DNA from 3 places in the Pseudomonas sp. GW821-FHT01D09 genome. Region 1 is predicted to be linked to each of the others. Evidence: predicted binding sites of a transcription regulator. Region 1 holds the regulator's gene; each other region holds the start of a gene.

Region 1 (3,233 bases):
ACATGATCGTCGGCCTGGTCCAGGCGGACCAGGGCCGCGTATTGATCGACGACCTGGACGTCAGCCACCAGCCCATGCACGGTCGTGCACGGGCGGGTATCGGCTATCTCCCCCAGGAGGCATCGATCTTCCGCAAACTGTCAGTGTCCGACAACATCATGGCGATCCTTGAAACCCGCAAGGAACTGGATCGCGATGGACGCCGCCAGGAACTGGAAAGCCTGCTGCAGGAGTTCCACATCAACCACATCCGCGACAACCTCGGCATGAGCCTGTCCGGCGGCGAGCGTCGTCGTGTGGAAATCGCCCGCGCCCTGGCCACGGCACCGAAGTTCATCCTGCTGGACGAACCCTTCGCCGGTGTCGACCCGATTTCGGTAGGCGACATCAAGCAGATCATCCATCACCTCAAGGCCAAGGGGATCGGCGTGTTGATCACCGACCACAACGTGCGTGAGACCCTGGATATCTGCGAAACCGCGTATATCGTCAACGACGGCCAACTGATTGCCGAAGGCGACTCCGCCACCATCCTGGCCAACGAACTGGTCAAGGAAGTGTACCTGGGGCACGAGTTCCGCCTGTAAACACTGGGATGTCAGGACATTCGCCATCAGGCGCGGGAGTCAATAAAAACCTTATTATTTTTATTGTTACCGCGCTCTAGGCAAAGCCCCCGATATCAGGCATATAATTTGCTTATGTTTGGCGCTCACGCGCCCTGTCGTGGATGGCGCATTGCGCCGGCGAATAAGGTGTTAAGCCCCTGCCATGAAACCATCGCTAGTCCTGAGAATGGGCCAGCAGCTGACGATGACACCGCAGCTGCAACAGGCCATCCGCCTGCTCCAATTGTCGACCCTGGACCTGCAACAGGAAATCCAGGAGGCCCTGGAGTCCAACCCGATGCTCGAACGCCAGGAAGAAGGCGACGACTTCGACAATGCCGATCCACTGGCCGACAACATCGAGCAAAAACCCAACGCCGACGTCCAGGAACCGTCCTACCAGGAAACCGCACCCACGGTGGATAACCTGGAAGAAGGCGAGTGGAACGAGCGCATTCCCAATGAACTGCCGGTGGATACGGCCTGGGAAGATGTCTACCAGACCAGCGCCAGCAGCCTGCCCAGCAACGACGATGACGAGTGGGACTTCACCACCCGCACCTCCGTCGGTGAAAGCCTGCAGAGCCACTTGCTGTGGCAACTGAACCTTGCCCCGATGTCCGACACCGATCGCCTGATCGCCGTGACCCTGATCGACTGCATCAATAATCAGGGCTACCTGGACGAGACCCTTGAGGAAATCCTCGAGGCCTTTGACCCGGAACTGGATATCGAGCTGGACGAAATCGAAGCGGTCCTGCACCGCATCCAGCAGTTCGAGCCCGCCGGCATTGGTGCGCGCAACCTCAGCGAGTGCCTGTTGCTGCAACTGCGCCAGCTGCCCGCCAAGACCCCCTGGCTGGCCGAGGCCCAACGCCTGGTCACCGACTACATCGACCTGCTGGGCAGCCGCGACTACAGCCAGTTGATGCGCCGGATGAAGCTCAAGGAAGATGACCTGCGCCAGATCATCGAACTGGTCCAGAGCCTCAACCCGCGTCCCGGTTCGCAAATCGAGTCCAGCGAAGCCGAATACGTCGTCCCCGACGTAATCGTGCGCAAGGACAACGAGCGCTGGCTGGTGGAACTGAACCAGGAATCGGTGCCGCGCCTGCGGGTCAACCCGCAATACGCAGGTTTCGTGCGCCGGGCCGATACCAGTGCCGACAACACCTTCATGCGCAACCAGTTGCAGGAAGCGCGCTGGTTCATCAAGAGCCTGCAAAGCCGCAACGAGACCCTGATGAAAGTGGCCACCCAGATCGTCGAGCATCAGCGCGGCTTCCTGGAATACGGCGACGAGGCAATGAAGCCGCTGGTGCTGCATGACATTGCCGAAGCCGTCGGCATGCATGAATCGACCATTTCCCGGGTCACCACCCAGAAATTCATGCATACCCCGCGCGGTATCTATGAGCTGAAATACTTTTTCTCCAGCCACGTCAGCACCTCCGAAGGCGGCGAATGCTCGTCCACGGCGATCCGCGCGATCATCAAAAAACTGGTTGCCGCGGAAAATCAGAAAAAGCCGTTGAGTGACAGCAAGATCGCTGGTTTACTGGAGGCACAAGGCATTCAGGTCGCCCGTCGAACCGTCGCCAAGTACCGCGAGTCCCTTGGGATCGCGCCTTCCAGCGAGCGTAAGCGGTTGATGTGACGGGCAGGCCACAGCGTTCCAGTGGCGGGTATTCCTACCCGCCGCTTTATGCACTGGCAACGAAGGAGAAGCTGTATGCAAGTCAATATCAGTGGACACCAACTGGAAGTGACCGAACCGCTGCGCGCCTACATCAGCGAAAAACTCAAACGGATTGAGGGGCATTTCGACAAGATCACCAATGTGCAAGTCATCATGTCTGTCGAAAAGCTAAAGCAGAAAATCGAAGCCACCTTGCGTATACCCGGCGGGGAAGTAGTCGCCAATGCAGAGCATTCAGACATGTATGCCGCCATTGACGACCTGACCGACAAGCTGGATCGCCAAATCAAAAAGCATAAGGAAAAGCAGCAGAGCCTTCTTCAAGGCACAGGCCGCTAACACTCCCCACCCATGATTCGACTTGAAACCATCCTGACCCCCGGCCGTTCCCTTGTGAACGTGCCGGGCGGCAGTAAAAAGAAAGCCCTCGAACAAATTGCCAACCTGATCAGCCGCCAAGTGCCTGACCTGGAAATGCAAGATGTCTTCGATGCCCTGATAGCCCGTGAAAAACTCGGTTCGACCGGTTTTGGCAACGGCATCGCGATTCCTCACTGCCGCCTCAAAGGCTGCGACGCACCGATAAGCGCCCTGTTGCACCTGGAGGCGCCCATAGATTTCGACGCCATCGATGGCGCCCCGGTTGACCTGCTGTTTGTCTTGCTGGTCCCGGAAGCCGCCACCGATGCACACCTGGAGCTGCTCCGGCAGATCGCCAGCATGCTCGACCGTGAAGAAGTACGTAAGAAACTGCGCAGCGCCAGCAGTAATGAAGCGCTGTATCAGGTGGTTCTGGATGAGCAAAGCGGGCAGTAATCATGCGTCTGATCATCGTCAGCGGGCGTTCCGGCTCGGGTAAAAGTACGGCCCTCAATGTGCTTGAGGACAGTGGCTTCTATTGCATCGACAACTTGCCGGCCGGCCTG
Region 2 (3,233 bases), on a different contig from region 1:
TCTTAGCTCGGTCGATAAACGCGCACATTGGCATGCCCCTCACTGAGCAAATGGTGGGCATGCAGGCGACTCATCACGCCTTTGTCGCAATACAGCAGGTACTGACGGCTGTTATCCAGTTCCTTGAAACGCGCGTTCAGTGCATAGAACGGCAGCGCTTGCACGTCGATGCCAGCGATTTCCAGCGGCTCGTCGCAAGCGGCATCCGGGTGACGGATGTCGATGACGATCTGGCCGGCCAGGGCTTCGCTGACTTCTTCGATCTGCACATCCTGGCCCAACTCGTCGATGACCCGATCGATCGGCACCAGTTTGGCGTTCTCGAGCGCTCGCTCCAGAATCGCCATGTCGAATTCTTTCTCTTCATGCTCCACGCGGTGGCGCTTGGCATGGGTCTTGGGGTTCACCGAGATGACCCCGCAGTACTCTGGCATGTGCTTGGCGAAATCAGCGGTGCCGATTTCGTTGGCCAGGTCGATGATGTCCTGCTTGTGGCTGGCGATCAGCGGGCGCAATACCAGCTTGTCGGTCACGCAGTCGATCACGGACAGGTTCGGCAGGGTCTGGCTGGAGACCTGGGAAATCGCCTCGCCGGTCACCAGCGCTTCGATTTGCAGGCGGTCGGCGATTTTCGACGCTGCACGCAACATCATACGCTTCAATACGACGCCCATATGACCGTTATCGACTTTTCCGAGAATTTCTCCCAGGACTTCCTCGAACGGTACGCTGACAAACAGCACGCGCTGGGAACTGCCGTACTTCTTCCAGATATAGTGCGCGACTTCCATCACGCCCAATTCGTGTGCACGCCCGCCCAGGTTAAAGAAGCAGAAGTGACTCATCAGGCCACGGCGCATGATCTGGTAGGCCGCCACGGTGGAGTCGAAACCGCCGGACATCAGCACCAGGGTCTGCTCCAGCGCCCCCAGCGGGTAGCCGCCGATGCTGTTGTGCTGACTGTGGATCACAAACAACCGTTGGTCGCGAATTTCGATGCGCACTTCAATTTGCGGCTCTTTCAGCGAAATTCCAGCGGCGCCGCACTCGCGACGCAGCTTGCTGCCGACGTATTTCTCGACGTCCATGGAGCTGAACGGGTGCTTGCCGGCACGCTTGCAACGCACCGAAAAAATCTTGCCTTCAAGGCTGCTGCCAAAGTGCAGTTTGCATTTTTGCGTGATGTCGTCGAAGTCGCCCAGGGGGTACTCGTCCACCTGCAGGAAATGCGCGATGCCCGGCATGCAGCTCAGGCGCTCGGTCATATCTTTCAAGGCCTTAGGGTCGGTAACGCGGGTTTCCAGCTCGAGATTGTCCCACACACCATTCACCACCACGGCCGGGTCCAGGTCACGGAGCACGGCGCGGATATTCTTGGCCAACTGACGGATGAAACGCATCCGTACCGGTCGGCTCTTGATGGTGATCTCGGGAAAGACTTTAACGATTAATTTCATGGAAACAGCGCGCACAGGGCCAGCCGAAAAAGGGGGGCGCGGATTATAGCGGAAATCGCTCAAGGTTTAACCAGTTAATATACAAACGGCGTATAGCGCACCAAATAGGTGCATTAATAAAGAGCTACGCTACATTGCAGTGCGTATTTTTTGCCGCTTTAACGATTTGCACCGTTATAGGGGCCATTTTGAGGCAAAAAACCCATGTCGGGGCACTGGCATGTAATTTGCTCTCTTGTGAGGCAGGTTGCCATGGCGGACTATCCGCGCCGGCATCACCCACATTCTAAGGGCTACTCCACTACCCCAGCCCGAAGCCACCCGGAGGACACTATGTCGAAGTCGGTTCAACTCATCAAAGATCATGACGTTAAATGGATTGATCTGCGCTTCACGGACACCAAAGGCACTCAGCACCACGTGACCATGCCGGCTCGCGACGCGCTGGATGACGCCTTCTTTGAAGAAGGCAAAATGTTCGACGGTTCCTCCATTGCCGGCTGGAAAGGCATCGAAGCCTCCGACATGATCCTGATGCCGGACGACTCCACCGCCGTACTCGACCCGTTCACCGAAGAGCCGACCCTGATCATCGTCTGCGACGTGATCGAGCCTTCGACCATGCAAGGCTACGACCGCGACCCACGTGCGATCGCCAAGCGTGCCGAGGAATACCTGAAGTCCACCGGTATCGGTGACACCGTATTCGTGGGTCCTGAGCCTGAGTTCTTCATCTTTGACCAAGTGAAGTTCAAGTCCGACATCTCCGGCTCCATGTTCAAGATCTTCTCCGACCAGGGTTCGTGGATGTCCGACCAGGACGTGGAAGGCGGCAACCATGGCCACCGTCCAGGCGTCAAAGGCGGCTACTTCCCGGTGCCACCGTTCGACCACGACCACGAAATCCGTACCTCCATGTGCAACGCCATGGAAGACATGGGCCTGGTCATCGAAGTTCACCACCACGAAGTGGCGACTGCCGGCCAGAACGAAATCGGTGTGAAGTTCAACACCCTGGTGGCCAAGGCTGACGAAGTACAGACCCTCAAGTACTGCGTACACAACGTGGCCGTAGCCTACGGCCGTACCGCGACCTTTATGCCCAAGCCTCTGTACGGCGATAACGGTTCGGGGATGCACGTTCACTTGTCCATCGCCAAAGATGGCAAGAACACCTTCGCCGGCGAAGGTTATGCCGGCCTGTCCGACACCGCCCTGTACTTCATCGGCGGTATCATCAAGCACGGTAAGGCCCTGAACGGTTTCACCAACCCGTCGACCAACTCCTACAAGCGTCTGGTGCCAGGTTTTGAAGCGCCGGTCATGCTGGCCTACTCGGCACGCAACCGTTCCGCGTCGATCCGTATTCCTTACGTGTCCAGCCCTCGCGCTCGCCGTATCGAAGCACGTTTCCCGGACCCAGCCGCCAACCCGTACCTGGGCTTTGCTGCACTGCTGATGGCTGGCCTGGACGGCATCCAGAACAAGATCCACCCAGGCGACGCCGCCGACAAGAACTTGTACGACCTGCCGCCTGAAGAGGCCAAAGAGATCCCACAAGTGTGCGGCAGCCTGAAAGAAGCCCTGGAAGAGCTGGACAAGGGCCGTGCGTTCCTGACCAAAGGCGGTGTGTTCAGCGACGACTTTATCGATGCCTACATCGCCCTGAAAAGCGAAGAAGAAATCAAGGTCCGCACCTTCGTACACCCACTGGAATACGAGCTGTACTACAGCTGCTGATCCGGTAGCGCTGCTTGACGTGGCGTGACACCAAGC
Region 3 (3,233 bases), on a different contig from region 1:
CCCAGGTGTCTTTGGTGCCGCCGCCCTGGGACGAGTTGACCACCAGCGAGCCTTCACGCAGCGCCACGCGGGTCAGCCCGCCCGGCACCACACGGGTTTCCTTGCCGGACAGGACAAACGGCCGCAGGTCGATATGCCGGGGGGCGATGCCGTTTTCGACAAAGGTCGGGCACGTCGACAGGCACAGGGTCGGCTGGGCGATGTAGGCATGGGGCTTGGCCTTGATCCGCGCCCGAAAGGCTTCGATCTCGGCAGCGCTGGCGGCCGGGCCAACCAGCATGCCGTAGCCACCGGAACCCTGGGTTTCCTTGACCACCAGCTCGGGCAGGTTCGCCAGCACATGGGACAGCTCGTCAGGCTTGCGACACTGGAACGTCGGAACATTCTTGAGGATCGGCTCTTCATCCAGGTAAAAACGGATCATGTCGGTAACGAAGGGATACACCGACTTGTCATCCGCCACCCCGGTGCCAATGGCATTGGCCAGCACCACGTTGCCCGAGCGGTAGGCGGCCAGCAGGCCCGGCACGCCGAGCATCGACGCCGGGTTGAAGGCCAGCGGGTCGAGGTAGGCATCGTCGAGGCGGCGGTAGATCACATCCACCGCCTTCGGCCCGTCGGTGGTGCGCATGAATACGCGGTCGTCACGCACGAACAGGTCGGCGCCTTCCACCAGCTCTACCCCCATTTCCCGGGCGAGGAAGGCATGTTCAAAGAACGCGCTGTTGAAGCGCCCGGGCGTCAGCACCACCACGCTGGGGTTGTCCAGCGGGCTGGCGCTTTTCAGGGTGTCGAGCAACAGGTTGGGGTAATGATCGATCGGCGCGATGCGCTGGGCGGCGAACAGCTCGGGGAACAGGCGCATCATCATCTTGCGGTCTTCGAGCATGTAGCTCACACCGCTGGGGGTGCGCAGGTTGTCTTCCAGCACGTAGTACGTGCCGTCGCCATCCCGTACGAGGTCGACACCCGAGACGTGGGAATAGATATCTCGGTGCAGGTCCAGACCCTGCATCGCCAACTGGTATTGCTCGTTGGCCAGCACTTGCTCGGCAGGAATGATCCCGGCCTTGATAATCCGCTGGTCGTGGTACAGGTCCGCGAGGAACAGGTTCAATGCCTTGACCCGCTGGATGCAGCCACGTTCGACCACTCGCCATTCACTGGCGGGAATGCTGCGCGGGATGGTATCGAAGGGAATCAGGCGCTCGGTACCCTGTTCGTCGCCGTACAGGGTGAAGGTGATACCGGCGCGGTGAAACAGCAAATCGGCTTCACGCCGACGCTGGGCCAGCAGTTCCGGCGGGGTTTGCTCCAGCCAGCGGGCAAACTCGCGATAGTGCGGCCGGACCTGGCCAGCCTCATCGTACATTTCATCGTAATAAGTGCGGATCATGCCGAACTCCTTGTCACCCGGACGCAACGGACTGTCGCAAGGCCCGTGCCAGCGGCATAAACACTTAAGTATCAATCAGTTGGATATAACCCAAGACAGCGCCGCACCGTCCTGGTGCAGCCACCATCCCCGCTTCGCCATGCTCGCTTCAAACAGACGCAGGCGTTGCCTATCACCAGCATAGTCAGAGTTGATTTCACTGCCCGATAAACCCTGCGGATAATCACTCCCATGCGCTGAACAGGATTCGTCCTACAGCATCAACCTATCCCGGTCGGTAATTTGTAAGTGCAAGTACCGACCGGTTCCCCCTTCTTTCCGGTCTTCCCTTTTGGCCACCCTGCTCGGGTGGCTTTTTTTTGGTGGAGGATTTTTCGCAATAAGTTCCAAGTACTTTGCGCCGCCACAAACAAAATCGGCCGACCCGAGGGTCAGCCGATACGCTGCTTTATTGATCATGTGTCTACATGGGTAACCCACGAACCTCGTGCTTTACGCCCCATCCCTCGATAATCCCGCCCAAGGGCTCGACTACCGCCTCGAAGTCCTGCTCGAAATCACCGATACCGTCATAGGTGGCGAACATGACCTTGCTCAACTCCAGGAACCAGGCACCGTCATCCCGTGCACTGACCTGGGCATTGATCGACTCCCCACGAAACCGACCCGCCGCCCGACGCGCATGCTCCTCATCCGGGAAAATGGCGTAGAACTCGATGGGGTGGAAACGTGAGAAGTCGAAGCCGCCCTCTTTCATGCGGCGTAACACGTGGGTGCTGATGTCTTCTTGATAGGCTGTGCTCATGAAACGTCCTCCTCAACCAATGGATAGACTTTCCGTGCTTCCCAGGCCTGCGCGTGAACGGCGCAGGTAGACGGCAATGACATCGCCGCAGGAAAACAAGCATGTAGCTGACAAGACCAGACCTTAGCGATTCATTCGCTGATCTCTCTTGCAGAGTAGCGCGAAGCTATCACCTCCACCAGCAGCGCTTTAACGACCGTCAGGGAATATTCAGGTGGCGGGAGAAATATCGAGGATCTGGATACTGTTCTGATCCTTGAGGCTTTTGACCGTCGGTTCGGCGATCCGGCCGTCCAGGTCATTGAGGTCCAGCTTGGCGGGAATGGGCAGCAATTTGGCGCGAATCATCTGCGCTGCATCTTCGAGGCTAGGCTTTTGCTCAAAGGCAAACTGCTCTACCGATTGCACGCCGTGATCGTCAACGAAGGTAACTTGCCAGTTTTGCATCAGTGCCTCCTCGATAAAGCCCATGGATGGGCTTACCTCTATCTGGACCTTGGGGGCGCGGTGATCGTTCCACTCAAGGCAGGAGGCACAGCTCGGTGCGCTTATGGTTTCTCGGCAAGTGCCTTGAGGGCCTTCAAGGTGTTGAAGGGCGCATCGACCACAAACTTGTTGGCCAAGACGGAGGGCACGCTGCCACCTGGCTCGGTATGGACCTGGTAGGTCACTTCGGTCTGGTTAGGGCCTTTGGGCACCAGTTTCCAGAAGCCATCGACCTTGGCTACGCGCACATAACCTTTCTCTTCTGGCTTGTAGGTGGGCACACCTTGCAGTTTGCGGGTCACACTGCCATCGCCGCCCACGGTGGTAGTGACATGGATGTAGGAGTCACGATCCGTTACCGGGAAGGGTGCGTTGAATTGGGTATAGGTCCAACTCTCGTCACCCTTTTGGTCCACCAGCTTCTGGGATTTGCACTCGTGGATCCAGGCACAGGCACCCGCCACGTCCTCCTGCAAAGCCCGCACCTTGGTCAGCGGCGCATTGATCAGGGTGGTGCCCTGGTAAGCCTTGTATTTCGAGCCAGCC

Evidence for each region. The regulator sigma-54, encoded in region 1, starts transcription at its own class of promoters, with help from an activator protein. The targets are predictions, from matches to a motif close to ANTGGCATNNANNTTGCTNT.
Region 2: a site for sigma-54 is predicted at 1,672-1,691, ahead of glnA (glutamate--ammonia ligase). Genes of this name have one in related genera too.
Region 3: a site for sigma-54 is predicted at 1,430-1,449, ahead of AC07W7_RS12830 (circularly permuted type 2 ATP-grasp protein). Genes of this name have one in related genera too.

The regions. Positions count from the first base shown of each region.
Region 1 is NZ_JBWKWY010000033.1:39,591-42,823, reverse strand. Features, by position in the region: gene lptB (LPS export ABC transporter ATP-binding protein) at 1-587, shown strand, start outside; gene AC07W7_RS22670 (RNA polymerase factor sigma-54) at 772-2,265, shown strand; gene hpf (ribosome hibernation-promoting factor, HPF/YfiA family) at 2,341-2,646, shown strand; gene ptsN (PTS IIA-like nitrogen regulatory protein PtsN) at 2,659-3,123, shown strand; gene rapZ (RNase adapter RapZ) at 3,126-3,233, shown strand, end outside.
Region 2 is NZ_JBWKWY010000003.1:120,210-123,442, reverse strand. Features, by position in the region: gene thiI (tRNA uracil 4-sulfurtransferase ThiI) at 3-1,457, opposite strand; gene glnA (glutamate--ammonia ligase) at 1,791-3,197, shown strand.
Region 3 is NZ_JBWKWY010000011.1:61,437-64,669, forward strand. Features, by position in the region: gene AC07W7_RS12830 (circularly permuted type 2 ATP-grasp protein) at 1-1,396, opposite strand, end outside; gene AC07W7_RS12835 (ribonuclease E inhibitor RraB) at 1,860-2,201, opposite strand; gene AC07W7_RS12840 (hypothetical protein) at 2,412-2,648, opposite strand; gene AC07W7_RS12845 (START domain-containing protein) at 2,750-3,233, opposite strand, start outside.